DNA from 2 places in the Aeromonas sp. 160P genome. Region 1 is predicted to be linked to the other one. Evidence: predicted binding sites of a transcription regulator. Region 1 holds the regulator's gene; the other holds the start of a gene.
The links. The regulator LexA, encoded in region 1, represses DNA repair genes until DNA is damaged. The targets are predictions, from matches to a motif close to ANCTGTNTNNNNANACAGNT.
Positions count from the first base shown of each region.

Region 2: the regulator LexA is predicted to act here: its motif matches at 2,564-2,583, upstream of recN (DNA repair protein RecN).

Region 1 covers NZ_JBUXKV010000001.1:841,149-855,460, forward strand. The annotation lists gene waaF (lipopolysaccharide heptosyltransferase II) at 1-252, shown strand, start outside; gene waaA (lipid IV(A) 3-deoxy-D-manno-octulosonic acid transferase) at 254-1,519, shown strand; gene ACY8FN_RS04015 (PTS ascorbate transporter subunit IIC) at 1,616-2,875, opposite strand; gene ACY8FN_RS04020 (PTS sugar transporter subunit IIB) at 2,927-3,214, opposite strand; gene ACY8FN_RS04025 (PTS sugar transporter subunit IIA) at 3,250-3,693, opposite strand; gene ACY8FN_RS04030 (LacI family DNA-binding transcriptional regulator) at 3,945-4,967, shown strand; gene acuI (acrylyl-CoA reductase (NADPH)) at 5,000-5,980, shown strand; gene ACY8FN_RS04040 (hypothetical protein) at 6,055-6,180, shown strand; gene ACY8FN_RS04045 (DUF2799 domain-containing protein) at 6,317-6,649, shown strand; gene ACY8FN_RS04050 (hypothetical protein) at 6,646-6,984, shown strand; gene ACY8FN_RS04055 (hypothetical protein) at 7,020-7,184, opposite strand; gene ACY8FN_RS04060 (flagellar basal body-associated FliL family protein) at 7,297-7,734, opposite strand; gene ACY8FN_RS04065 (chorismate--pyruvate lyase family protein) at 7,880-8,416, shown strand; gene ubiA (4-hydroxybenzoate octaprenyltransferase) at 8,413-9,282, shown strand; gene plsB (glycerol-3-phosphate 1-O-acyltransferase PlsB) at 9,353-11,776, opposite strand; gene lexA (transcriptional repressor LexA) at 11,981-12,604, shown strand; gene ACY8FN_RS04085 (hypothetical protein) at 13,088-13,303, shown strand; gene ACY8FN_RS04090 (SCO family protein) at 13,511-14,137, shown strand; gene ACY8FN_RS04095 (MATE family efflux transporter) at 14,140-14,312, shown strand, end outside.
Region 2 covers NZ_JBUXKV010000001.1:3,848,384-3,862,695, reverse strand. The annotation lists gene ACY8FN_RS17915 (manganese-dependent inorganic pyrophosphatase) at 1-531, opposite strand, end outside; gene recN (DNA repair protein RecN) at 874-2,538, opposite strand; gene ACY8FN_RS17905 (6-phospho-beta-glucosidase) at 2,702-4,015, opposite strand; gene ACY8FN_RS17900 (LysR substrate-binding domain-containing protein) at 4,178-5,110, shown strand; gene nadK (NAD(+) kinase) at 5,107-5,991, opposite strand; gene grpE (nucleotide exchange factor GrpE) at 6,228-6,803, shown strand; gene dnaK (molecular chaperone DnaK) at 7,102-9,033, shown strand; gene dnaJ (molecular chaperone DnaJ) at 9,146-10,291, shown strand; gene ACY8FN_RS17875 (carbohydrate porin) at 10,555-12,054, shown strand; gene ACY8FN_RS17870 (aminoimidazole riboside kinase) at 12,170-13,126, shown strand; gene ACY8FN_RS17865 (sucrose-specific PTS transporter subunit IIBC) at 13,210-14,312, shown strand, end outside.

The sequences.
Region 1 (14,312 bases):
CGGGTCATCTCCAACGACTCCGGCCTGATGCACATCGCCGCCGCCCTCAACCGGCCGCTGGTCGGTGTCTATGGCTCCACCTCGCCGCTCTACACCCCGCCGCTGGCAGATCGGGTCGAGATCGTCCACACCGACATCGAGTGCCGCCCCTGTTTCAAGCGCACCTGCAAGTTCGGCCATCTCAAGTGCCTGATCGACTTGCCGCCGGAGCAGGTGGTCGATGCCTGCAAGAAGCTGGAGCAGAGCCAGTAAGATGCCCTACCGTCTGCTCTACAACCTGCTGATCCATCTGGGATTGCCGCTGGCACTGCTGGCGCTCTACAAGCCGAAGCGGGGTAAGCCCGGCTTTGGTGAGCGCTGGGCCGAGCATCTCGGGCGACTGCCCGCCACCGGCCAGGATGCACCGCTATGGATCCATGCGGTGAGCGTGGGGGAGACGCTGGCCATCACGCCGCTCATTCGTGCCCTCAAGGCGGAGCGGCCCGATCTGCCGATCCTGCTCACCACCACCACCCGCACCGGCGCCGAGCAGGCCGCCAAGCTGGGGGATCTGGTGGTGCATCGCTACGCGCCGCTCGACTACCCCTGGGCGGTGGCGGCCTTTCTCGACACCTTCAAGCCGCGCGCGCTCTGGGTGATGGAGACCGAGCTGTGGCCCAACTGGCTGGCCGCCTGCGAGAAGCACCATCTGCCGGTGACCATCATCAATGCCCGCCTTTCCGAGCGATCTTGCCAACGTTATGCCCGTTTCCACGGTGCCTTCGACGCCCTGAGCCGACCGCTGACTCATCTGCTCTGTCAGCATCAGGACGATGCCGACCGTTTCGCCCGCCTCGGCATCGATCGTTCGCGGCTGGCGGTGACCGGCTCCATCAAGTTCGATATCCAGTTTGGTGACGAGGTGCAGGCCAAAGGGCGTGCCTTGCGTCAGCAGTTGGGCGCTGAGCGTCCGGTCTGGATCGCCGCCAGCACCCATCAGGGTGAGGACGAGCAGGTGCTGGCCGCCTTCGATCTGCTGCTCAAATGCCATCCCGATGCGCTGCTGATCCTGGTGCCGCGCCACCCCGAGCGGTTCGACCGGGTGGCCGAGCTGTGCGCCCCTTACGGCTGTGTGCGGCGCACTGATGGTGCTGCGGTGAGTGCCGAGGATAAGGTCTATCTCGGCGATACCATGGGTGAGCTGCCGCTGATGCTGGCGGCGGCCGATGTGGCCTTCGTCGGTGGTAGTCTGGTGAAGATCGGCGGCCACAACCTGCTGGAGCCAGCTGCGCTCGGTAAACCCTGCCTGACCGGCCCTGCCTACTTCAACTTCAGCGACATCACCCGCCAGCTGGTGGCTCAGGGGGGAGCCGCCATCGTGGCCGATGCCGCCGCACTGGGCGAGCAGGTGAGCCAGCTGTTTGCTGACGGAAATGCCCGCCGTGAGATAGGGGAGCAGGCCCGCGCCGTGGTGCTGCGCAATCAGGGAGCGCTGGCGCGCACTCTCTCTCACTGCCTCGCGGCGCTGGAAAACGACTGACTCCCGGCCATTCACATCCGGCCATTCCTTATCGATGGTCAGCCATAAAAAAACGGAGCGCGATGCGCTCCGTTTTTTTGTTGGCGATGGCCGGGATTAGCGAACGATCAGCCCCAGCAGGATGCCCAGTACCCCGAAGTCGGAGTCGCTGAAGGTGGTGTTGGCAAAGCCGAGGTCGCCCAGTACCGGCAGCAGGAACACCGGCAGGATGGTGAGCAGCAGCAGGCCGTTGGCGAAGGAGCCCAAAATGGCACCACGACGACCACCGGTGGCGTTACCGAATACCCCGGCGGCCGCGCCGACGAAGAAGTGCGGCACCACGCCCGGGATGATGACGGTCAGCCCCATCACGTAGAGCAGCGTCATCCCCACCAGACCGGCGGCAAAGCTCGACAGGAAGCCGATCAGCACGGCGTTGGGGGCGTAGGGGAAGACGATGGGGCAGTCGAGGGCCGGTTTGGCGTTCGGTACCAGTTTGTCGGAGATCCCTTTGAAGGCCGGTACGATCTCGGCGATGACCATCCGCACACCCTGCAGGATGACGTAGACGCCCGCTGCGAAGGTGATGGATTGCATCAGGGAGAACATCAGCCAGTGTTTGCCCTTGGCCACGCTGGTCACAAACTCGGGACCGGCGAAGGCGGCGGTCACCAGGAAGATGATGCCCATGGTGAAGGAGATAGCCACCGGGGTGTCGCGCAGGAACAGCAGGCTTTTGGGCACCTGCACATCTTCGCAGCTGTGGGCCTTGTTACCGAATTTGGCACCGATCAGGGCGGAGAGTACGTAGGAGCAGGTGGAGAAGTGGCCCAGTGCCACATCATCGGAGCCGGTGATCTGTCTCATGAACGGCTGGGCAATCGCCGGGAAGAAGACCATGGCGACACCAACTACCAGGCTGCCGACCGCGATCAGCGGCACGCCGCTCATGCCACCGGCAGAGAGGATTACCGCCACCATCATCGACATGAACAGGGTGTGGTGACCGGTCAGGAAGATGAATTTCCACGGGGTCAGGCGGGCGATCAGGATGTTCACCAGCATGGCGAAGAACATGATCATCGCCATCTCTTTGCCAAATGAGGTCTGGGCGATGGAGACGATGGCCTCGTTGTTGGGCACCACGCCCTTGATGCCGAAGGCGTGCTGGAAGATGACGGCGAAGTCACCCAGCGAGTTGATCACCAGGGTGGCACCGGCCCCCAGAATGACGAAACCCATGATGGTCTTGACCGTGCCCTTGATGCACTCGGTCACCGGCTTTTTCTGGGCGATCAGGCCAATAAGTGCAATCAGGCCAACCAGTACGGCGGGCTCTGACAGCACGTCAAACATCAGAAAATTGAAAAATTCCATGGTCAGCTCCTGGCAATGGAAGATGCGGCCCGCAGGCCGCATGGAGGATGCTTAGAGGGCGCCCAGTTCGCGCAGGGCGGTGGAGAGCTGCTCTTTCATCGCCACCTTGTCGACCATGTTGGCGAGGGTCACCAGTCGGCCGTTGACGCCCATGGATTGCAGCTGCTCGGCGATGTCGCGGGTGGCGACAAAGATCTCCGCGGTTTCGCTACCGGCGGAGGCCAGATCGCGGTGATCCACTTCGGCAGTGACCGCCAGCTCTTTCAGGATGCTCTTGATGCTCATTTCCATCATCAGGCTGGTGCCCAGACCGTGACCGCATACAACCAGAATTTTCATCGTCTCTTCCTTTGTCAGGTGCGCCTTGGCGCAGATCAGTAGCGCGCCAGAATGCGCAAGATGTCGTCTTTGGTGTCGGCCGCAATGATGGCCGCCACGTCCTCTTCATTCATAAACAGCTCGGCCAGCTGGGCGATGGTCTCCACATGGGAGTTGCTGTCGCTGGCTGCCAGGGTCACCAATAGCTGGACCGGGTCGTTGCCTTCGGAATCAAAGTTGACTCCCTGCTTGATGACGGTCAGGCCCAGACCCAGCCGGTTGACCCCATCCTCGGGGCGAGCGTGGGGCATCGCCAGACCGGGGCCCAGCACGTAGTAGGGGCCGAGCTCTTCGTGGGAGCGAAACAGCGCCGCCACGTAGGAGGGCTCGATGGTGCCATTGGCCAGCAGGGGTGCCGTGGCCAGCTCGATGGCATGGCGCCAGTCGCGGGCGGCAGGCTCGATGCGGATGACATCCTCGGTCAACAGTTGAGTCAGCATGGTGGTGATCCGGCTAGTTAAGATGGGGCCAATCTAACCATCTTGCCGATGGGAAACTGTGAGGCTGATCGCGAAAGTTAGCGCTATCAGATAGCGCTAACATGAAACTGTGATAGCGCTATCACTTCATCCATTAACGGGAGTCATCTTGCCCCCGTGATCCGGGAAAGAGGGTAGAATCGGCCCTGAGCAAATAGTCAGTGCCGCACTTTTGCCTTAAAGTGGGCAGCCGCAAGTCAAGGATGGGATGGATGTCAGAAGCAAAGAAGCGCCGTAGCACCGGTCGGGTGACCCTCAACGATGTGGCTCAGCTGGCCGGGGTGGGAGCCATGACGGTGTCCCGCGCCCTGCGTACCCCCGAGATGGTCTCCGACAAGATGCGCGAGCGTATTGAAGCCGCGGTGGAAGAGCTCGGCTATATCCCCAATCGGGCGGCCGGGGCGCTGGCGTCTGCTACCTCCCAAACCATTGTGGTGATCGTCCCCAGTCTGGCGGAAGCAGGTTGTGGCGAGATGATCGCCGGTCTGCAGCAGACCTTGCTCGATGAGGGCTACCAGATCATGTTGGGGGATGCCCAGCACCTGAAGCAGCAGGAAGAGAGCCTGCTGACCAGCTTTCTGCAGCACAATCCGGCGGCGGTGGTGCTGTTTGGCGGCGATCTCGGCGAGACGATCCGGGCCCGCCTGAAAGCTTCTCGTCTGCCGGTGGTGGAAGTTGGGGCCATGGCCCGCAGCCCCATCGACATGAATGTGGGGGTCTCCAACTTCGATGCCGGTTATCAGCTGACCCGTCACCTCATCGAGCGGGGTTATCGCAATATCGGTTTTCTCTGTGCCCGTCAGGAGCAGTGGATGCTGCAACAGCGGATGCAGGGCTGGCAGAAGGCGCTGCTCGATAACTACCTCTCCCCCGATGCCATCATCAACACCTCGGAGCGGCCCAGCTTCAGCACCGGCGCCACCATGCTGGGGGAGTTTCTGCTGCGCTGGCCCGAGCTGGACGCGCTGATCTGCGTTAACGACGAGCTGGCGGCGGGCGTGCTGTTCGAATGCCAGCGGCGCCATCTCGCTGTGCCTGGCAAGCTGGCCATCGCCGGATTCGACGATCTGGATGTGGCGCGGGCTTGTTATCCGACCCTCACTTCGGTCAGGATCCCCTATCGCAAAATGGGGCAGGAGGCCGCCGAGCTGATCCTGCGCCAGCTGGCCGGGGAGTCCGTGAGCGGTACTGCTCTGGCTCTCGACTTTCAACTGCAAAAGCGCCAAAGCAGCTGACTCCCATTTCACACGTCATCAAAGAGGCAACCATGTTCAAGGCTCTGTTACTGGAAAACCAAGACGGCAAGACTGTACCGACTCTGACCCGGCTGGCCGAGAGCCAGTTGCCGGAAGGTGAAGTGCGGGTGGCGGTCGCTTACAGCTCGATCAACTACAAGGATGGGCTGGCCATCACCGGCAAGGGCAAGATCGTGCGCCAGTGGCCGCTGGTGCCCGGTATCGACTTCGCCGGTACCGTGCTCGAATCTGCCGACAGCCGCTATCAGCCCGGCGACAAGGTGGTGCTGACCGGTTGGGGCGTGGGCGAAGGGCACTGGGGCGGCATGGCCGAACAGGCGCGGGTCAAGGGGGACTGGCTGGTGCCGTTGCCCGCCGGGCTGGATGAGCGCCAGGCCATGTGCATCGGTACAGCCGGTCTCACCGCCATGCTCTGCGTGCTGGCGCTGGAAGAGGCGGGCATTACTCCCGCAAGTGGCGAGGTGCTGGTCACCGGCGCGGCAGGCGGTGTTGGCTCCACCTCGGTTGCCCTGCTGGCAGCCCTTGGCTATCAGGTGGCAGCGCTGACCGGTCGCCCGGAAGAGCAGGGAGCCATGCTGACTGCGCTGGGTGCCAGCCGCATCGTGCCGCGCAGTGAACTGCTGGTGCCCGCCAAACCGCTGGAGAAGCAGCTGTGGGCCGGTGCCATCGACACCGTTGGCAGTCAGGTGCTGGCCAAGTTGCTGGCCCAGATGAACTACGGCGGCGCCGTGGCGGCCTGCGGGCTGGCGGGCGGCTTCGATCTGCCGACCAGCGTGATGCCCTTCATCCTGCGCAATGTGCGGTTGCAGGGGGTCGATTCGGTGCTGTGCCCGTTTGAGCGTCGTCAACTGGCGTGGCAGCGACTGGCGCGGGATCTGCCTGCCAGCTTCTTCGCACAGGCGGTCACCGAGATCGGGCTGGAGCAGGTGGTCGAGGCTGCAGAGGCCATCACGCTGGGCCAGATCGCCGGACGCACCCTGGTCAAACTTTGATCTCCCCTTGACTGGCGAGCCCGACATTTCCGGATAAAATTGGAGTGCGGGTGAACTATCCAAGGAGAGTGAAGATGGGTGGACACAAGCCGGATTACGACTCCTCTGATGACGAGTGGGATCCGGAATCCTGGGAAGAAGAGCTGGATCAATGGGAAGATGAAAGCTGGCAGGATGATGACACTTTCGATGACCAGTGAACCACAGCATTAAATGAACAGGCGGGCTTTGGCCCGCCTGATTTTTTTGCCGCGCTCACAAGGTTGACTGTTCGCCCTTGGTCAGTGCCGGGCTGCTGGGTAGAATGAACAGCCCAAATGACACTCAAGGATGACTATGCGACTCACCATCATATTGTTGGCTGCCCTGCTGGGTGGCTGCGTCTCGAACGATGATCCCTGCGAGAAGGTGTGGAGCGAAGTGGGGGAGGCGGATGGCAAGCTGGGCTTCACCAGTGAGCGGATCGCGTTTCATCAGGATCAGTGTGGCAAGAAGGTGGATGCCGAGCTATGGGAGCAGGGACGCCAGAAGGGACTGGCCTGGTATTGCCGCCCTGAGCATCTCTATCTGGCTGGCCGCTCCGGCAGTGAATATCGCGGTGTCTGCCCCAACGATACCCAGGCGCGCAGATTATTCGATCAGGGGCGTCACGGCTGGACCGATCAATGATGTCTGAGATTTGGGGGATTATCGCAATCTCTACCAGTGATGTGATCTCACTGGTTGCGGGATTCATCGCTATTGTGGCGGTATGGTATGCGCGGAAATCAGCTAAGGAGGCGGAGCGAGCCAATAATATGGGACGCCTGAATGCTTTGCTGTCTTTTAGAGCACACTATCTCGAACTGATGCAGAATCAAGAACAAATGGCCGAAGTACTCCGCCACAGTCCTAGTGGGATGGAGGCCGTCAGGGCAAGACATGCAGACCTAGACTCCAAGTTACGTCAGGTGACCGCCGAGCTTGAGCAGTACTACGCCAGACTTGTAAAGGATGAAATCTAGCAAGGTCCTTTTTGGATGGATGTTGGAGCTAGGGGCTACTCCTCTTTCAACCGCAGCGGCTGGCAGAGATAACCCTTGTCATTGGCACTGCGGGCACACTTGCCGCAGACAAACTTGGGTTTGCGCACTATCTTGCGCAACGCCTTGAGATCGGTGGGGATCTCGTGACGGCGCCACTCACACAGGGTTTTACTGCCCATAACGACTACCTCTACGACTCGATGGGCGTATTGTAATCGATTTTCATTTCGAATAAACCGGCGAAGCTCGCTTATTGGCCGATATGCCAATAAGCGGCTGTTTCGGGAGGGATTACTGGTAGAGGAACTTGGTGAAGATGAGCTCGCGCACCGCTTTTTTGCCGGTCTCTTTTACCAGCAGCTCGTTGACCTTGGTCTCGCACTCCTTGCGCAGCTCTTCGCGGCTGACCAGAGATTTGATCTGATCGGCGCTCTTGCTGCCCATCAGGCGGATGATGGTGTCGCGGATCAGCGGGTCATGCTGCTCCAGCAGCTTGAGATCGGCCTCGTTCTCCGCCATCAGCTCCACCGTGACCCGGATATAGCCGAGGGTTTTGCCATCGCTCAGATAGTTGGTGATGATGTCGGGATCGAGCGCGTGGTAGGAGAAGCCCGGCTTGGCGGCCGCTGCGGCCTCTCCCTCTGCGGGCGGCTCTTCTCCCCCGGATGCATATACCTGAAGCGCGCCGCAACTCAGTAACAACACCAGCAGAATTTTGAAGATCTTCATATAGATGGCTCATCAGCAAGAGATACCCCATTTTTGATGCTGCCATCGGGGCCGTCAAGCACGGATGTTCTTACATTTCGCTATTGATTTACGGATAATAAACCGGATTTTAACCTGAACACGGAAATCTCTGGATGGTGAAGCTGTGAAGTCCGAGTTGACTGTTCCCCTCACGCCATTAAGCGGCTGGTTGGCCCCTGAATGTTGCGAGTTGCCCGCCAGCTTGCGCCCCTGGCTGCTGGAGCCTGGCTCCATGACCCGGCGCCTGCGCCAGCACAATCGCCACTTCTCGGTGGCATGGCTGGGCAATCACCCGGTCGCCCTCACTGCCGATGAGCAGTGGCTGGTGGATTCGGCTGCGCCGGTCGGCACCTGCCGCGAAGTGATCCTGCACGGGGATCGGGGGCCCGCGGTGCTGGGTTGGACCCTGTTTGCCGATGATGCGCTGCAAGGGAGCGGCATTGCCGAGCTTGGCGAGCAGCCGCTGGGTGAGCGGATATTTGGCCATGAGCCTGCCCGCCGCGATCATCTGCAAGTGGCGCGCTTCGAGATTGCCGCCAATCCCCGCTGCCCGACAGCCATCGTCTGGGGGCGTCGTTCCCGTCTGTTTCTGGGGCAGTGGCCACTGCTGGTGCACGAGCTGTTTCTGCCCTCTCTCGTCTGTGACAAGGAGCTGGAGTGAATCTGTTAACCAAGGAGCGGGGACTTGCCTACATGCAGTTGGCCCGCGTCGATAAACCTATAGGCACTCTGCTGCTGCTGTGGCCAACCCTCTGGGCGCTCTGGCTGGCCGCTGGTGGCCTGCCCAATCTCTGGGTGCTGACCGTGTTTGTGGTCGGAGTCTTTCTGATGCGCTCGGCCGGGTGTGTTATCAACGACTATGCGGATCGCAACTTTGACGGCCACGTCAAACGTACTGCTGGTCGGCCCTTGCCCACGGGCAGGGTCAAGCCGTGGGAGGTACTGGCGCTCTTTTTCGTGCTGGCGATCATCTCGTTTGCGCTGGTGCTGACCATGAATCCGCTCACCATCGGCCTGTCGTTTGTCGGCCTGCTGCTGGCGGTGAGCTATCCCTTCATGAAGCGCTTTATCTCCAACCCCCAGCTGGTGCTCGGGATGGCCTTCTCCTGGTCGATCCCGATGGCCTATGCGGCGCAGGCGAATGCCCTGCCGCTGGTGGCCTGGTTGCTCTTCTTCGCCAACCTGCTGTGGACCGTGGCTTACGACACCCAGTACGCCATGGTGGATCGGGATGACGACCTCAAGCTCGGCCTCAAGTCCAGTGCCATCCTGTTTGGTCGCCATGACAAGCGGATCATCGGGGCGCTGCAACTCGCGGCGTTGCTGCTGTTGCTGGCGGTGGGCCATCTGATGACGCTGGGCGGCTGGTATTACTGGGGATTGCTGGGGGCGGCGGTGCTGTTTGTCTATCAGCAGCGGCTCATTCGCGAGCGGCAGCGGGAAGCCTGCTTCCAGGCGTTTCTCAACAACAACTATGTGGGGGCGCTGGTGTTTGCCGGTCTGGTGCTCGACTACCTGCTGGCGTGATAGCGCGCTGCGTAAAACGGAATGAAAAAAGAAGGCCGCATGATGCGGCCTTCTTTGTTTTCGTTGCAGATCAGAGCTGGTTGCCTGCCTGAATGGTACGGCGGATCTTGTTGCTCAGCAGCGGCACTATGTTGTCGGCCAGCGCCTGGAAGCGGCCCAGATCCGGCTTGCACTCGGGGGAGAGGTAGCCCTCTTTGCGCAGGGTGTGGATAAGGGTGCTGAACAGCTTCTGGTCGAAGAACTCGGGGGCGTTGATGCCGTGCAGGGTGCCGAGGCGCTCTGCCATCATCAGGCCGTCCGCTTCCAGCTGCTCCGCCTCGATACGCGGCTGGGCCAGTACCCGGGTCAGCACGATGGCGTAGCGTTGCAGGGTCTCCTGAATGCTTTCTGCCAGCAGCAGCAGGCGCATCTGGTTGCCCGGATTAACCCAGTAACCGCCATCGCGCAGCTCAATCAGTTGCTGGGCTTGCAGGGCATCGAGCAGGCTGTCTACCACCGCCGGTAGATCTTCTTCTTCATAATGCAGGAACAGCTCGGTCTTGAGCAGCGGATAGATGTCGATGCAGCGGGCCACGATCTCGCTGTGGGAGATCCCCTCGCAACGCTCGATCAGCGCCGCCACCAGGGAGGGCATGGCGAACAGGTGCAAGATGTTGTTGCGGTAGTAGGTCAGCAGGATCGCCTGATAGCGGTCCAGACTGATGATCTGCCCCAGCTTGTCTTCGCTCACCTCGAACTTGTTGAGCTCCATCGCCTGATCCAGCAGGGTCTTGGCATCCTCATCCGGGATGGTGCTCTGTGGGCTGTAGGGCACCTGCTTGAGCAGATCCATATAGGTGTTGAGCTGGGCCTGCAACTCGTCGCGGGTCAGGGCATGACGCTCGGCGGCCAGCAGTGCCAGCGCACTTAGGGTCAGGCCGTTGACGGCGGCAGCGGCATTGATGCGAGTCATCAATAGCTCGGCCAGATTGTTGACTGTGCCCGCCATCCACTCAGGGCGATCCTCTTCGCCGATATGGGATTTCCACTCCGGGACGTGTTCACTGAGGTAACTGTTGAGGGTCAATGGCTCACCGAAGTTGACGAAGCCACGGCCGTAGTTACGCAGCTTGCGCAGAATGCCGAGCACCTGCAGGAAGCTCTCCTTCTCCTTGCGGCTGCCCTTGAGTTCGTTGTGGTAGGTGTTCACCTCCATCACGTGCTCGTAGCCCAGATAGACCGGCACCAGGGTGACCGGCCTGTCCAGCCCGCGCATCATCGCCTGCAGGGTCATCGCCAGCATGCCGGTCTTGGGCGGCAGCAGACGGCCGGTCCGGGAGCGGCCCCCTTCGGTGAAGAACTCCACCGAGTAACCCTTGGCAAACAGCAGGTTGAGGTATTCACGGAATACCGTGCTGTAGAGCGGATTGCCCTTGAAGGTGCGGCGAATGAAGAAGGCGCCGCCGTGACGGAAGATCGGGCCTGCTGGCCAGAAGTTGAGGTTGATGCCTGCCGCGATATGGGGCGGCACCATCCCTTGGTGGTAGATGACGTAGGAGAGCAGCAGGTAGTCCATGTGGCTGCGATGGCAGGGGACATAGACAATCTCGTGCCCTTCCTGCGCCAGCTGGCGTACCTTCTCGGCGCCATTGACCGACAAACCGCGGTAGAGCTTGTTCCACAGCCAGCCGAGGAAGCTCTCGCCCAGGCGGATCAGCCGGTAGGAGAAATCGGAGGCAATCTCATCCATGTAGCCGTGGGCGCGCTTTTGCGCCTTCTCGAGGCTAATGTTCTCGCGCTGGGCTTCTTCTTCAATGGCTTGCTGGATCACCCCTGAGTCGAGCAGCTGTTTGAACAGCAGATTGCGGTTGGGCAGTTTCGGTCCGGTGGCGGCCAGCTGCTGGCGACTGAAGTGGGTGCGGGCCACGCGCGCCAGCTTGTGGGCGATGGCTTCATCGGTGCCGTGTTTGTCTGCCATGTGGCGCAAAGAGAGCGGCGGCGAGAAGCGCACCAGATTCTCACGACCCTTGAGGATCACGATCAGCGCCTTCTTAAGCCGGTTTGGCGCCAGGCTGCTGATGATGTTGAGGCCGGAGGCCTCTTCCCCTTCCCGACCCGGGGCACGGCCCCAGAACAGAGTAACGGGCACCACCTGGATATCCAGCTCGGGATCCTGCTTGTGCAGATCCAGCAGCTGGTGGAACTCTTGCAAGAACGGCAGCGGCTTGCTGCGCTTGCCGAACAGGGGAGGCGGACGATCCAGACAGACGTAGCGCGGCAGCAGCTGGCCATTGAGCTCCAGCGGGGTGAAGGGGCCGGGCAGACCGAGATCCTCGCAGCACTGCTGCAAGGTCATCAGGTCGGTGATCGAACTGGTTTTCAGGGCATAGACAATGGGTCTGTCCGGGTCCAGATTGAGCTCGGTGATGGGATTTTCCGGCAAGCTCTTGTGATTGACCAAGCCACTGACCGGCCATTGCAGGATGGCTCTGGATATCTTCTGCCCTATGGACATGTGCGTCTGCTCTCCAAAAAAATGCGGCGTGAGCATAGCAAATCGGTAGCCCCTTGTCGCCGAGAGGTACGATGAGTCGGCTGCGCGAGATCAAAACAGTGATAAATGCAGGGTGGGTTGCGACAAATGTCAGCTGTGCCTTGCCTTGGCTGGCACACTGTATATACTGCCAGTGTGCTGTATAAAAAAACAGGTGCCAATGCTATGAAACCCCTTACCCCCCGCCAGGCCGAAGTGCTGGAGCTGATCAAGGTAAACATGAGCGAGACCGGTATGCCGCCGACTCGTGCCGAGATTGCCCAGAAGCTTGGTTTTAAATCGGCCAATGCGGCCGAAGAACATCTGAAGGCCCTGGCCAAGAAAGGGGTCATCGAGATCATGCCGGGCACGTCCCGCGGCATTCGCCTGTTGCTCGAAGAGGAAGAGGTACTGGCAGAGAGTGGTCTGCCGCTGATCGGCAAGGTGGCCGCCGGTGAACCCATTCTGGCTCAGGAGCATATCGAGAGCCATTATCAGGTGGATCCCGCCCTGTTCCATCCGCGGGCAGATTTTCTGCTGCGGGTACAGGGAATGAGCATGAAGAACATCGGCATTCTGGATGGTGACCTGCTGGCGGTGCACAAGACTCAGGATGTGCGTAATGGTCAGGTGGTGGTCGCCCGTCTCGATGAGGATGTCACCGTCAAGCGCTTCCAGCGCAAGGGCAGTCAGGTATGGTTGTTGCCGGAGAACGAAGAGCTATCCCCCATCGAGGTGGATCTCTCCTGCCAGCAGCTCACTATCGAGGGGCTGGCGGTTGGAGTGATCCGCAACGCCGACTGGATGTAGTTCTTCCCTCCAACTGCGTTTGCCACACGGCCTCCTTCGGGAGGCCGTGCTGTTTCTGGCGCACTTTCCCTGTCATATCAAGCAGATCGTCGGCGGTGGCATTTTTGTCCTGCGTGACCGGTTACCAATCATCTATTTCAGATATATGCTCAGATCAGTGCCCTGTCGCCGAGACGGGGCTCGGCTCCTCATGCAGGCAACGTCAATGAGCCGTTATGGGAGGGCCGGTAACAACGAGAATCGGGCAGTACACCTTCACGGGATATGAAGGGGGAGTGGGGAGATCCCGAGCCCTGTCGGGCAGAGGGGACCACTCGTAGGGTTGCAGTTAGTTGTGACGGGCCTGACGATCGCTCAGGCCGATGCAGCAATATGACCTGTCGGTCAAGGAGGACTGGTATGGCATCAAGATCGCCATGGGATTCAGAGGTGGTAGTTGTACCATCGACATCGTCTATCACCCGTTGTGTCAAAGGTAGCCGGATGACCTGGTTTTATGGTCTCTGGTTACACCACAAGGGGTCACACTGGACACTCTGGTTGGGATGCCCGAAGGAGAAGGTGGTGCGCCTGGTGTTACTGTTCAAGCGGGGTCATGGCGATCGCCAGGGGGAAGAGGGCGTGCTGGCCCCGGTCATTCCCATCGGCGTGCGGGCCATCGGCAAGATGTTGCAGCAGGGACGCAACGCTCGCCCCTGAGCAGAAGAGGCAAGCAGACGCACACCTAACCGGCACCCGAGGGGCCGGTTTTTTTATGGTCTGAACTGGCGAGCAATTGTGCCAAATGGTCGGTTCCTGACTGTGCGAGACACAAGGTTGGCCCACCTTGCTGGCTCGCTGGGGTACAATGCTCCTCTTGTCCGGTCACTGCTGGCCATCTACCTCGAACTTAAAGGGTCTCTTGTGATGATGAAGCTCCGCTATCCCCTGCTTTTTCTGCTGCTGACAGGTTGCCTGATCCTGGCGTTCTACGCCACCCAGCCTGAGCAGCCGCAACAGGCTGACTACTATCCTGCGGGGCGGGATATCAACGATTTCGCCTTTACCGATGCGGACAACAAGCCGTTCACCCCTGCCAACCTGAAGGGGCACTGGACCTTTCTGTTCATCGGCTATACCTTCTGCCCCGATATCTGCCCCACCACGTTGGCAGATATGCGCTCTGTGTATGACCAGCTGAAGAAGATGGCCCCCAACAGTCAGGTGGTGTTTATCTCGGCAGATCCCCAGCGTGATGACATTCCCCGTCTCAAGACCTACACCGCCTTCTTCAATCCCGAGTTCAAGGCGGCCACCGCCCCCCACGACAAGCTGTTTCCGTTCGTGCGCAATCTGGGGCTGATCTACTCCATCGCCAATCAGGGGGAGAAGGATTACCTGATCGATCACTCCGCCTCCATCGTGCTCATCAATCCCAAGGGTAAGCTGCAGGGGGTATTCCGCCCGCAGGTGGCGCCGGGTGAGGTACCAAGGGTGCAGATGGCCACCATGTTGTCTGATTTTTCCCGCATGATGAAGCTGGCTGGCTACTGAGAATGACCCAGCCGGTTGCCCCATGGTGGCGTGATCCTTCCCGTCACCGTGCGGTCTTTGTGCTTGCCCTGCCCATGGTCTTCTCCAATATCTCCACTCCCTTGCTGGGGCTGGTGGACACCTGGGTGATCGGTCATCTCGGTCAGGCCTGGTTTCTGGGGGGCGTCTCGGTCGG
Region 2 (14,312 bases), 3.0 Mb from region 1:
GCCTAACTCGGCCAGTGATACCTCGGCCAGCGGCGCCAGACGCTCACAGGCGATCTTGTCCTGTTCGGTGGTGGTGGGCGAGGTGAGACAGAGGGTGTCGCTCATGATGGCACCCAGCATCAGGCGAGCCTGGCTGCGGGTCACGGTACCTTGCTGGCTCAGCAGGTCGAAGGCGATGGTGCAGGTGCAGCCGACGGCACGGATCCAGGCATCCAGCGGAGACTGGGTGACCAGGGTGCCGAGACGGTGGTGATCCACCAGACCCAGTACATTGGCTTGTGCCAGTGTGGCGGGGCCCTGTTCCAGATCACTGAAATCCACCAGCCAGACATCTTCACCGGTCAGATCTTTGGTCAGCAACTCGGGTTCGCTGACGCCCGCCTGCTCCAGAATAAAACGGGTTTCGGTGCGCAGGTCACCCAGACGCCATGGGGTGGCCTGACGGCCCTGGCCATTGAGCCAGTCGGTGATAACCAGCGCACTGCAGATACTGTCGCTATCAGGATTCTTGTGACCAAAAACGTGGATCATAGACAAAGCCTCACAATTGGATACCCATAAAGGGGGGCAACACTATGCGAAATCCACTGCATGAAGGCAACCGGATCCGCGCCCATGTTGCTGCCAGCTTCGCCTAACTCGCCATTTTATTGATCTGGGTCGGTAATCCTGACGCGTCTGCGGTTCTCACAATTGGCTATTGGCTATTGGCTATTGGCTATTGGCTATTGGCTATTGGCTATTGGCTATTGGCTATTGGCTATTGGCTATTGCTGGCTGCGAGGGCAATGGCGCTCGCCTGTGCCAGCGCAGTCAGCATGTTTGGTCAGCCCCATCAGTCGTCATTGCTGCAAATCGGCTCTATTGCCTGATTCAGCGACGTAGCAGCTCGCGGGCATTGGCCAGTGTGTTGTCGGTGATCTGGTCGCCGCCGAGCAAGCGTGCCAGCTCATTGAGACGGGCACTCTCATCAAGAGCGCTCATCTGGGTTTCGGTGGTTTTGCCATCGGTATGCTTGCTCACCACCATATGCTGGTGGCCGTTGCCTGCCACCTGAGGCAAGTGAGTGACCACCATCACCTGAGTTGACTCCCCGAGCTGGCGCAGCAGGCGACCTACCACGGCGGCAGTCGGGCCGCTGATCCCCACATCTACCTCATCGAAAATCAGGGTGGGGGTGGAGATCTTGCGGGCGCTGATCACCACGATGGCGAGGCTGATACGCGACAGTTCACCCCCTGAGGCCACCTTGCCAAGCGGCTGAATGGGTTGGCCCGGGTTGGTGGTAACCATAAATTCCACCCGATCGATACCCAGTGGTGACAGGCTGCTCTGGGCATCGGGGCGCACCTCGATAGCAAAGCGGCCATCGGGCATTGCCAACTCGTGCATGCTGCTGGTCACCTTGGCGCCCAGCTCCTGGGCGTAACGCTGACGGCTCTGACTCAGGGCTTCGGCAGCCTGGACAAAAGCCTGACGGGCCTCGGCCAGCTCATCTTCCATCCCCTCTAACCGCTCCTCGTCGGAGTTGAGGCGGGCGAGATCGGAGGCCAGCTCCTGATGATGCTGGGCCAGATCTGCCGGTTTGACATGGTGCTTGCGGGCCAGATTGATCGCCTTGGAGAGGCGCGCTTCCAGCTCGTTGAAACGTTCGGGATCCAGCTCCAGCTGATCGAGGTAGCTGCGCAGCTCGCTGTGGCTCTCCTGTACCCCGATCAGGGCTTCGTTCAGCATCTCCAGTACCGGCGTGAGGCGGCTGTCCATGGCGACCAGTCCTTCGGCTCTGTCTACTGCCACTTGCAGCAGACCGGCGATGGTGGTCTCTTCATTGTCATAGAGCAGATCGAGGCAACTGCCGCACTCTTGCATCAGATCTGTGCCGTTAGCGAGACGCTGGTGCTCCTCTTCTATCTGCTCGAACTCCCCCGGCTGCAGGGCGAATTCGTCCAGCTCCTGCACCTGATATTCGATGAGCTGGCGGCGGGCTTCCCGCTGTTGCTGCTCGGCCTTGAGCCGGTTCAGCTCGTTTTGCAACTGGCGCCACAGTTGATAATGCTGGCGCACTTCATTGAGCAGTAGATGGTGACCGGCATAACCGTCGAGCAGGGCGAGCTGGTAATCAGGCTTGAGCAGCATCTGATGAGCGTGCTGGCCATGGACGTTGACCAGTTGTTGGCCCAGATGCTTGAGCTGGGTGAGGGGGACGGGGACGCCGTTGATGTAGCTGCGCGAGCGCCCTTCGGCGGAGATGACTCGCCGCACGATACACTCACCTTCGTTTTCCAGCTCGTTGGTGGCCAGCCAGGCGCGGGCGGCCGGGTTGTTGTCGAGCAGGAAGCGGGCGCTGACCTCGCTTTTGTCGCTATCGGGTCGCACCATGCCCGCTTCGGCTCGTTCCCCGAGACAGAGACCGAGGGCGTCGATGGCGATGGATTTACCGGCGCCGGTCTCACCGGTGATGCAGGTCATCCCCGGTTGCAGATCGAGTTCGAGAAACTTGACGATGGCGAAGTTGTTGACGGTCAGCTGGGTCAGCATGGTCTCATCCTGTATAGGTCAACTTTACTGTGTATGCATACAGTATATACTGGTCTTATATACAGTAAAGAGGGATAGCCGCCATTTTTAACGATAACGGGCCACCAGAGTGGTGACCCGCACGGGATAGTGAGGAGAGATTAGAGAAGCAGAGACGCGGGGGTCAGTGGAAGGCCGACATCAGATCCGGATGGGCGGCAATCACCTCATCCAACGCCTGTTCCAGCCGACTGCCGCTGGTGATGAGCGGGTTGAGCACCAGGGCGCGCCAGGCGGTATGGCGGTTACCGGTAATGGCGGCCTCGATGGTGAGCTGCTCGAACTCCTTCATCAACTGCAGCAGCCGCAGGGTGTCTTGCGGGAAGGGGGCTACGTTGAGCGGGAGCGGACCCGACTTGGTGATGAGGGCGCTGACCTCCACGGCGCACTCGTCCGGCAGACCGTTGATGGCGCCGTTGTTGCGGGTGTTGACGTGCATGATGATGCGCTTGTCGTTGTGGATGGCGCTCATTAGCTCGCATGCCGCTTCCGAATAGTACTGGCCGCCGCGTCCTTCCAGCGCCTTCGGTTTCTCGGCGAGATCCGGGTTGCGATAGAGATCGAACAGCTGCTGTTCGATGGCCTTGACCACTTCGCCCCGGGTTCCTTCGCCACTGGCCTCACCGAGCTCCTGCTTGAGGATATCGTCGCTCATGTAGTAGTAGCGCAGATAAGCACAGGGGATCATGCCCAGATTGGCCAGCAGATCCTTGGGCCAGGCAAAGGGGGGAATATTGCGCGGTACCAGCGGATCGGGCCCTTGCGCGAGCAGGGCGATCACCTCGCCGAGTTTATCCTTGCCCTGATGCTGGATCTGGCGCACGAAGATAAAGTGGTTGAGTCCCGCCACCTGCATGATGAACTCCTGCTCATCGCGGCTCTCCAGCAGGGTAGCGACCCCTTTTTGCATGATCACCGGTACGTTGCACAACCCCACCGCCTTGATCTTGCTGTGGCGCAACACGGCTTCGGTCACCATGCCCGACGGATTGGTGAAGTTGAGCAGCCAGGCATCGGGGCAGAGGCGTTCCATGTCGGCGGCGATCTGCAGGGCGATAGGGATGGTCCGGCAAGCGTTGGCAAAGCCGCCCAGTCCGTTGGTCTCTTGACCGATCAGGCCATATTTCAGCGAGATCCGCTCATCGCTGATGCGGGCCTCCAGGCAACCGGCGCGGAACTGGGAGCAGACGTAGTCGGCGCCGCGCAGTGCCTCTTCCCGTTCCAGCCGGGTTTCAACCTGTACCGCCAGCCCGGCTTTGGCCAGCATGCGGCGGGTGAGAGCGGCGATGATCTCCATCTTCTCGCGGCCATCGTCGATGTCGACCAGCCAGAGCTCGCGCAGTGGCAACTCGTGCTGACGCTGGATCAGCCCCTCAATGAGCTCCGGTGTGTAGCTGGAGCCTGCGCCGATGACCACAATCTTGAGTCCGTTTTTCATTGTCCACCTCATGAACAGGGATAGGGTTTGATCCTATTAAAGGGGGGCTGTGGCGGGCAGACAAACGAAAAAAGGGGCGGTATGGATTAGCCTGTTTAATGCATGAGGGGAAATGGCATACTGATAACCCGCATCGCAACGCGCGTCATAACGAGGTTATCCATGCTGGTACAACAGAATACCCTGGCCCTGCTGCACACCTTCGAGAGTACGGCCCGTCACCTGAGCTTCACCCGCGCTGCCGAGGAGATGAACCTCACTCAGGGGGCCATCAGCCACCGCATTCGTCATTTGGAAGGGTTGTTGGGTTTTCGCCTGTTTATTCGCCTGACCCGCAAGCTGGCGTTGACGGAGGAGGGGATGCGACTGCTGGCAACCCTCAGCCACTCTCTGCGCCAAATCAACGAGGAGATTGAAGATATCCGGGCCCAAGATCTGCGCGGTACGCTTCATGTGGGGGTTGCACCGACGCTGGGGCTCAACTGGCTGATGCCAAGGTTACCCCGCTTCCAGCAGCGCTGGCCCGGGCTGAACGTGATGATGCGGGTACGGGCGGGGGCGGTGGATTTCAACGAGGAGCGGGTGGATCTGGCGATCTATTACGGCGCGACTCGCTGCAGTGATCTGCACCGTGAGCTGTTGATGGAGGAGCGTCTGCTGCCGGTCTGCGCCCCCGCCTATGCCGAGCGGCTGGGGTTGCTGGCGGATCCGGCCCGGCTGGCGGAGGCCTGTTTTATTCATGCCTCGGAATCGACCGATGTACAGCAGATCTTCTCTGAGTGGCGCCTTTGGTGTGATGGCGCGGGCATGACATTGCCTTATGAACAGCGTCACTACGGCTTCAATCACTATCAGATGGCCCTGCAAGCGGCGCAAGGTGGCATGGGGGTTGCGATGGGGCGGGAGGTACTGGTGCGCAGCTTGCTGGAGCAAGGGGTGTTGGTGGCGGTAGGTGGCCCGGCGGTGGCAGCCGGGCGAAATTACGAGTTGATCTCGCCGCGGGAGAACCGCGAGCGGCCACGTTTTCGCGCCTTTAGCGACTGGCTGCGCAGCGAGGTGGCGCTCAGCCAGCCTAGCAGTGATCCTGCCCTTTAAAACAGCTTGCTGCCCCAGCCGAGCTTGTTGCGCAGCACGTGGAAGTAGCTGTAGTCGAGCGGATGCACCAGATGAAGCTGGTGGTGGCTCTTCTTGATCAGGATCTCGTCCCCCGGGTGGACCGCCAGGGTCACCTGACCGTCACAGCTCACCTGCATGGCGTCGTCCTGATTGTCTGGCGAGACCAGCAGCCGCACTTCGCTGTCGGCATCGAGTACGATGGGGCGGCTGCTCAGGGTGTGCGGGAACATCGGCACCAGGGTGATGGCGTTGAGCTTGGGGGTGAGGATGGGGCCGCCCGCCGACAGCGAGTAAGCGGTGGAGCCGGTGGGGGTGGCCACTATGATGCCGTCCGAGCGCTGGCTATACATAAAGCTGCCATCGATATAGACCTCGAACTCGATCATGTGGGCGATCTTGCCCGGGTGCAGTACCGCCTCGTTGACCGCCAGATTGCTCGACTTGCGCTCGCCGTGGCGATAGACCGAGGCTTCCAGCAGGAAGCGATGTTCGCTCTTGTAGTGGCCGGAGAGCACTTGTTCCAGCGGCAGCAGATAATCCTGCGGCGAGAGGTCGGTCAGAAAGCCGAGATTGCCCCGGTTGACCCCGATCACCGCCACATCGAAGCGCGACAGCACCCGCGCCGCCCCCAGCATGTTGCCGTCGCCGCCGACCACGATGGCGAGATCGGCCTGCTGGCCCAGCTGCACCAGATCCATCACGTTTTCATCGAGGATGCTCAGGGTCTGGGCGACCCGGCTCTCGACCAGTACCCGAAAGCCGCGAGTGGTCAGGTATTGATGCAGGCCGGTCAGCGTCTGGTTGGCCCCTTCATGATGGGGTTTGCCAATCAGGGCGATGGTTTTGAACGGAGAATCCATAGTCTGTCAGGTCTGGGATGGGTATTGCGGGCCAGTATACAGTGCTTTGCCGCGCTTGTGGCGCTCCGGATAGTGCTGTACCTCTGCCGCCAGCTGGCGAAAGAGTGGCCAGTGACACCGGCAAATAGCCGCTTGCAGCGGTTCAGAAGCCCTGATTGGCCTTTTACCCCTTGAAAGCCGGGGCTGCATCCCCATAATAGCGGCAATGATTGAAGTAACCCTGAATTGGAGATGTCATGAACCACGAAGAGCAAAAGGTTGAAGCGATGGAGCAAGTGGAAGTCCAACCAGTCGAGCCGACCGATGTAGACAGTGAAGTGACAGCCGAACAGGCCCGCATTGCTGAACTCGAAGCGCAACTGGAAGCTGCCCAACAGTCTTCTCTCGAGGAGCGGGAGCGTGCCATTCGCGCCGTCGCCGAGATGGAAAACCATCGTCGCCGTGCTGCACAGGACGTGGAGAAGGCCCATAAGTTCGCGCTGGAGAAGTTCGCAGGCGAGCTGCTGCCGGTGCTGGACAACCTGGAGCGTGCCATCGAACTGGCCGACAAAGAGAATGAAGCCCTCAAGCCGATGATCGAAGGTGTCGAACTGACCCTGAAATCCATGCAGAGCGGTGTGGCCAAGTTCGGTCTGGTGGCACTGGACCCCACCAATCAGCCGTTTGACCCCAATGCCCATCAGGCGATGAGCATGATCCCGAGTGCCGATGTGGCACCCAATACCGTCATCGCCGTGATGCAAAAAGGCTATGAGCTGAACGGTCGGGTGATCCGTCCTGCCATGGTGATGATCGCCAAAGCGATCGACTGATTGGTTGTGGGTACCCAAGCCCGCCCCGTGGCGGGCTTTTTGTTTATCTGTGCTGCATCCCGTCATCTTGTCCGGCTTTACGGTTAAAAACCGTCGCTCAATCATGATAAAGGGTGTGGTTTTTTAGGGTTAGGGCTTGAAGCTGCGGCTGGCGACCCCATATAGGAAGCAAGGCGCGGCGGCACCAGAAAATTTGATGCCGGGAGCTTGAAAGCCAGATTGGCTGCCCCCACCTAGCCGTTAACGCATTAAGGCGAGTTCCTCGCCAGTTTATTCAAAGTTTTTGGAGATTCGTCAAATGGGTAAAATCATCGGTATTGACCTGGGTACTACCAACTCCTGCGTCGCTATTCTGGATGGCGACACTGCTCGCGTGATCGAGAACGCAGAAGGCGATCGTACTACTCCGTCCATCATTGCCTATGCCGATGATGGCGAGATCCTGGTTGGTCAACCGGCCAAGCGTCAGGCCATCACTAATCCGAAGAACACCCTGTTCGCTATCAAGCGTCTGATCGGTCGTCGTTTTGAAGATGAAGAAGTACAGCGTGACCTGAAAATCATGCCGTATGCCATCGCCAAAGCTGACAACGGCGATGCCTGGGTTGAAGTGAAGGGCAAGAAAATGGCACCGCCGCAGATCTCTGCCGAAGTGCTGAAGAAGATGAAGAAGACCGCTGAAGATTATCTGGGTGAGCCGGTCACTGAAGCCGTTATCACTGTGCCAGCTTACTTCAACGATGCCCAGCGTCAGGCTACCAAGGATGCCGGTCGCATCGCGGGTCTGGATGTAAAACGCATCATCAACGAGCCGACTGCCGCAGCATTTGCCTACGGCGTGAACAAGGTCAAGGGCGAGCGCAAGGTTGCCGTATATGACCTGGGCGGCGGTACTTTCGATATCTCCATCATCGAGATCGATGAAGTGGAAGGCGAGACCACCTTCGAAGTACTGGCGACCAACGGTAACACCCACCTGGGTGGTGAAGACTTCGACAACCGCGTCATCAACTACCTGGTTGACGAGTTCAAGCGTGAGCAGGGCATCGACCTGCGCAACGATCAACTGGCCCTGCAGCGTCTGAAAGACTCCGCAGAAAAAGCCAAGATTGAGCTCTCCTCTGCCCAGCAGACTGATGTCAACCTGCCGTACATCACCGCTGATGCCACCGGTCCCAAGCACATGAACATCAAGGTGACCCGCGCCAAGCTGGAATCCCTGGTAGAAGACATGGTGAAAGACTCTCTGGAGCCAGTGCGCATGGCGCTGAAAGACTCCGGTCTGGCGATTGGTGAGATCGACGACATCATCCTGGTAGGCGGTCAGACCCGTATGCCAATGGTGCAGAAGACCGTATCTGAATTCTTTGGTAAAGAGCCGCGTAAAGACGTTAACCCGGACGAAGCCGTGGCCATGGGTGCTGCCATCCAGGGTGCGGTACTGTCTGGTGAGAAGACCGACGTACTGCTGCTGGACGTTACTCCGCTCTCCCTGGGTATCGAAACCATGGGTAGCGTGATGACTGCGCTGATCGAGAAGAACACCACCATCCCGACCAAAAAATCCCAGGTGTTCTCCACTGCTGAAGACAACCAGTCTGCCGTGACCATTCACGTGCTGCAGGGTGAGCGCAAGCGTGCCAGCGACAACAAGTCACTGGGCCAGTTCAATCTGGAAGGTATCCGTCCGGCACAGCGCGGCCTGCCGCAAATCGAAGTGACCTTCGACATCGATGCCAACGGTATCCTGCACGTCTCTGCCAAAGACAAAGAGACCAACAAAGAGCAGAAGATCACCATCCAGGCCTCTTCCGGTCTGTCTGACGAAGAGATCGAGCGCATGGTTCGCGAAGCCGAAGCCAACGCGGCCGAGGACAAGAAGTTCGAAGAGCTGGTGCAGACTCGCAACCAGGCTGATGGTCTGGTCCACTCCGTACGCAAGCAGATCACCGAAGCCGGTGAAGCCCTGCCTGCTGACGACAAGAGCAAGATCGAAGCCGCGGTGAGCGAGCTGGAAGCCACCCTCAAGGGTGACGACAAGGCTGCCATCGAAGCCAAACAGCAGGCACTGCTGGAAGCGTCCCAGAAGCTGATGGAGATTGCTCAACAGCAAGCTCAGGCTCAACAAGGCGCCGCCGGTGCTGATGCCGGTCAGTCCTCCTCTTCTTCCAAGGCTAACGACGACGTGGTCGACGCCGAGTTCGAAGAAGTGAAAGACGACAAGAAGTAAGCCCTACCCAGATGGGGGAAGTTCGCTTCACCCATCGGCTTAGTCAATGAATTCACGGGCGTTGGGTAACCAACGCCCGTCTGCGTAACTGCTACGAAGCAACAGGATGAGTATGTCGAAGCGCGATTTCTACGAAGTGCTGGGTGTGGCAAAAGATGCCGACGAGCGCGAGATCAAGAAGGCGTACAAACGTCTGGCCATGAAGTATCACCCGGATCGCAATCAGGGTGATGCGGCATCTGAAGAGAAGTTCAAAGAGGTCAAGGAAGCTTACGAGGTCCTGACCGATGGCAACCTGCGTGCCCGTTACGATCAGTATGGTCATGCCGGTGTCGATCCGAGCCAGGGTGGCGGTGGCCACGGTGGTTTTGGTGGCGGCGCTGATTTTGGTGATGCGTTCAGCGATATTTTTGGCGATATCTTTGGTGGTGGCCAACGTGGCGGCGGCCGTCGTGGCCCGGCCCGTGGCTCCGATCTGCGTTACACCATGGAGCTGACCCTCGAAGAGGCGGTGCGCGGGGTCTCCAAGGAGATCAAGGTGCCGACCCTGGTTCACTGTGAAGTCTGTAACGGCTCCGGTGCCCACACCGGTAGCAGTGCCCAGACTTGCCCGACCTGCCACGGCGCCGGTCAGGTGCAGATGCGTCAGGGCTTCTTCGCGGTGCAGCAGGCCTGCCCCCACTGTCACGGTCGCGGCAAGATCATCAAGGATCCGTGCCGCAAGTGCCACGGCGAAGGTCGCTACCAGAAGACCAAGACCCTGTCGGTGAAAATTCCGGCGGGCGTCGACACCGGCGATCGTATCCGTCTCTCCGGCGAAGGGGAAGCAGGCGAAGCGGGCGCAGGGGCTGGGGATCTGTACGTACAGGTGCACGTCAAAGAGCACGAGATCTTCGTGCGTGACGGCAACAACCTCTACTGCGAAGTGCCCATCAGCTTCACCGCAGCAGCCCTCGGTGGCGAGATCGAAGTGCCGACCCTGGATGGTCGCGTCAAGCTCAAGGTGACCCCTGAGACCCAGACCGGCAAGATGTTCCGCATGCGCGGCAAGGGCGTTAAATCTGTGCGCTCTGGCCAGGTTGGCGATCTGATGTGCAAGGTGGTCATTGAGACCCCGGTCAAGCTCAACGAATCCCAAAAAGAGCTGCTGCGTCAGCTGGACGAGTCGTTCAGTGGTGCCGCTGCCAAGACTCACAAGCCGAAATCAGAAGGTTTCTTCGAAGGGGTGAAACGCTTCTTCGACGATCTGACCCGCTGATTTCAGCCACCCGAATAAACAGAGCCGGCCCTGCGCCGGCTCTTTTTTTGCCCGTCATTTAGCCAGGATCCGCCCTATTGAGTGGATCCTGATGAGGGATCCTCCTCACAACTCCCACCAATACCTGCTGTACAAATGTTATCCCGCTCACACTGTTGCTGAAACGGTTTAGTTGTCATATTGAGTTAGCTAAAGCGGTTTAGCTATGCTCAGATTGTCGATAACAACAGCGCCCGTTCGGGCACAGATGACAGGTGAGGAAGATGATGATGTTCAAGAGCAAGTTGGCGCTGGCGGTAGCGCTGGGATTGGGGATGAGCAGCCCGCTGTGGGCGGCGCAGGCGAGTGTCGGAGGGGAGAGTGTCGAAGAGGAGCGTGTCGAAGCCAGACTGGCTGCGCTGGAGGTGCGGGTGCAGGCGGCAGAGAGCCGTGCCAGTGAGGCCGAGGTGAAGGCGAGCGCGGCCAGCGAGCAGGCGCAGGTGGCCGACAACCGCAGCCAGCAGGTGGATGAGAAGACCGCAGGTGCCCAGGGCTTCGAGTTTCACGGCTACGCCCGCTCGGGCCTGCTGGTCAACGGCAATGGCAACGGTGGGCGCGGCGGCCCCTACATCACGCCAGCCGGTTCGGTGGGCGGGGCCGTCGGTCGCCTTGGCAACGAGGATGACACCTACATGGAGGCCAACCTGCTGAAAACCCAGACCTTCGAGGATGGCAGCTGGGCCCGCTACAAGCTGATGCTGGCAGACGGGGTGGAGACCAGCAACGATTGGACCGCCAGCGATTCGAGCCTCAACACTCGTCAGGTGTTTGCCGAGATCGGCAATCTGGCGAGCTTCGACGGCCCCTTCAAGAATGCAGTGCTGTGGGCGGGCAAGCGCTTTGACCGCGACAACTTCGATATCCACTGGATCGACTCCGACGTGGTGTTCCTGGCTGGTACCGGCGGCGGCGTCTACGACGTGCAGCTGGCCGACAGCTGGAAGGCCAACTTCTCCCTCTACGGTCGCGATTACGGCGACATCAGCGCCAGCGGTCTCTCCGATATCGAGAGCTACATCCTCACCATGAACAATCGAGTCGGCAACTGGCAGTGGATGGTGAACGGTCTCTCGGCCAAGGACAATGACGCCCGCATCAATGACAAGGGGTCGGGCAGCGAGGCGGCGGACAAGGGGGCACACACCCTGCTGGCCTACCACGGCGAGAGCTTCTTTGGCATCAACCCCGGTTTTGCCAAGGCGGCGGTGCTGTACGGTCATGGGCTGGGGGCCGAGGTCAAGGGACTGGGCTCTGACAGCGAGCTGCTGCCGGATGCCGATGCGGTGCGGGTCGCCGTGTTTGGCGCCACCGATCTCAACTCGCGCTGGCGTTTTGCCCCGGCCCTGCTGGCCGAGCAGAGTCAGGATCGCAACGTGAAAGGGGATGAGTACCGCTGGCTCACCTTCAATACCCGGGTGGCGCAGGTGCTGAGTCAGAATGTCGAGCTGGTCTACGAGGCAGCCTGGCAGTACATGGATCTCGATCCCAAGGGTTACAAGGGGCGGCAGGCGGTGAACGGCAACTTCACCAAGCTCACCTTCGCCCCTACCTTCAAGGCGCAGACTGTCGGTTTCTTCGAGCGGCCCGAGCTGCGGGTGTTCGCCAGCTGGATGGACTGGTCATCGGAGCTCGACAACTACGCCAGCGACGATGCCATGGGCCAGAGCAACTTCACCGCCGGTGGCGAGTGGAACTTTGGCGTGCAGATGGAAACCTGGTTCTAGTTCGTTATCCCGATCACAAAAATGGCAGCCGGTGCCGAGATCTGTTGGTTGGCTAAAACGGTTTAGCTGATAATGCCAGCCAACAGAACAGAGTCCGGGTTTGACCGGGGATCCGATGCAGCAGTGGAGTAGCAAGGTGACGAATCGTGTGTGGGTAATGGGGGATGCGGTGGTGGATCTGATCCCGGAAGGGGCGTTGCACTACCTCAAGTGTCCGGGTGGCGCACCCGCCAATGTGGCGGTTGGTGTGGCACGGCTTGGCGGCGATGCGGCCTTTATCGGCCGGGTCGGTGCCGATCCGTTTGGCCGCTTTATGGCCGACACCCTGCGCGGGGAGGGGGTGGATATCGCCGCGCTGCGGCTCGATCCTGACCATCGCACCAGCACAGTGCTGGTGGCACTTGATGACGAGGGGGAGCGCAGCTTCACCTTCATGGTGCGCCCCAGTGCCGACCAGTTCCTCACCCCCGATGAGTTGCCCCGCTTCGATGCCGGTCAGTGGCTGCTCACCTGCTCCATTGCGCTCGCCAACGAGCCAGTGCGCACCAGCTGCCTGCAGGCCATGGCGGCCATCAAGGCGGCAGGCGGGCGAGTCTGCTTCGACCCCAACCTGCGCCCCGAGGTGTGGGGCAACTCCGCCGAGATGCTGCCGCTGGTGCGCAAAGCCATCGCGCAGGCGGACGTGGTCAAGCTCTCCATCGAGGAGTTGCAGTTGTTGAGCGGCGAGGATGAGCTGGTCGCAGGGCTCGCGACTCTCTCTGGCCCGGCGCTGGTGCTGGTGACCCGGGGGGCGGCCGGTGTGGTGGCCCGTTTGGGTGGCGAGCTGCTGGAGTGGGTGGGGCAGAAAGTGACGCCAATCGACACCACGGGGGCGGGGGATGCCTTCGTCGCCGGTCTGCTGGCTGCGCTGGCAGGTCGCTCGTCGCTGCCGACTCTGGCCGAGCTGCCCGCCATCCTGGCGCAGGCTCACGGCTGCGGGGCGCTTGCCACCACCGCCAAGGGGGCGATGACGGCGCTGCCGACCCGCTCCGAACTGGATGAATTTTTGCGATCAGGCACAAGCGGTTGTTGAGCTGCGGCTAGAAGCCCGGCTCGACAGCCCCTACTCTCATGTGACAAGGGCCCGCCAGCGTGGCGGGTCATAAGAGGAAGAATATGAATATCAGTGCGATAGCCAAGGATCTGGTGCCCCTGCTCGGGGGCAAGGAGAACATCGTCAGCGCTGCCCACTGCGCCACCCGGCTGCGGCTGGTGCTGGCCGATGACAGCAAGGTGAACAAGGCCGCCATCGACAAGCTGGAGGGGGTCAAGGGGTGCTTTAGCAACGCGGGTCAAATTCAGGTGATCTTCGGCACCGGTTTGGTCAACAAGGTCTATGCGGAGTTCGTGGCGCTGACCGGCACCGGCATGGCCAGCAAGGCGGAGCTGACCAACATGGCGACGGCCAAGCTCAATGTCGCCCAGCGGCTGGCACGGACGCTCTCCAACATCTTCGTGCCGATCATTCCGGCCATCGTGGCCTCGGGCCTGTTGATGGGGCTGCTCGGCATGGTGCGCACCTACGGCTGGGTCAATGCCGACAGCGCCCTGTTTGTGATGCTCGACATGTTCAGCTCGGCGGCCTTTATCATCCTGCCCATTCTGATCGGTTTTACGGCGGCGCGGGAGTTTGGTGGCAACCCGTACCTCGGGGCGACCCTTGGCGGTATTCTCACCCACCCGGCGCTGACCAACGCCTGGGGCGTGGCCGGTGGCTTCAAGACCATGGATTTCTTCGGACTGGATGTGGCGATGATCGGCTATCAGGGCACCGTCTTCCCGGTGCTGCTGGCGGTCTGGTTCATGTCCCATCTGGAGAAACAGCTGCGCAAGCGTATTCCGGATGCGCTGGATCTGATCCTCACGCCGTTCCTGACCGTCATCATCACCGGCTTCGTGGCGCTGCTCTTTATCGGCCCGGCGGGTCGGGTGCTGGGGGATGGCATCTCGTTTGGTCTGAGCGCCCTCTATGAGCAGGCGGGCTGGCTGGCGGGGCTGGTGTTTGGCGGCACCTATTCGCTGATCGTCATCACCGGCATCCATCACAGCTTTCACGCCATTGAGGCGGGGCTGCTGGCCAATCCGCAAATTGGCGTCAACTTCCTGCTGCCCATCTGGGCCATGGCCAACGTGGCGCAGGGAGGAGCTTGCCTCGCGGTCTACTTCAAGACCCGCGACGTGAAGATCAAAGCCATTACCGTGCCGGCGGCCATGTCCTG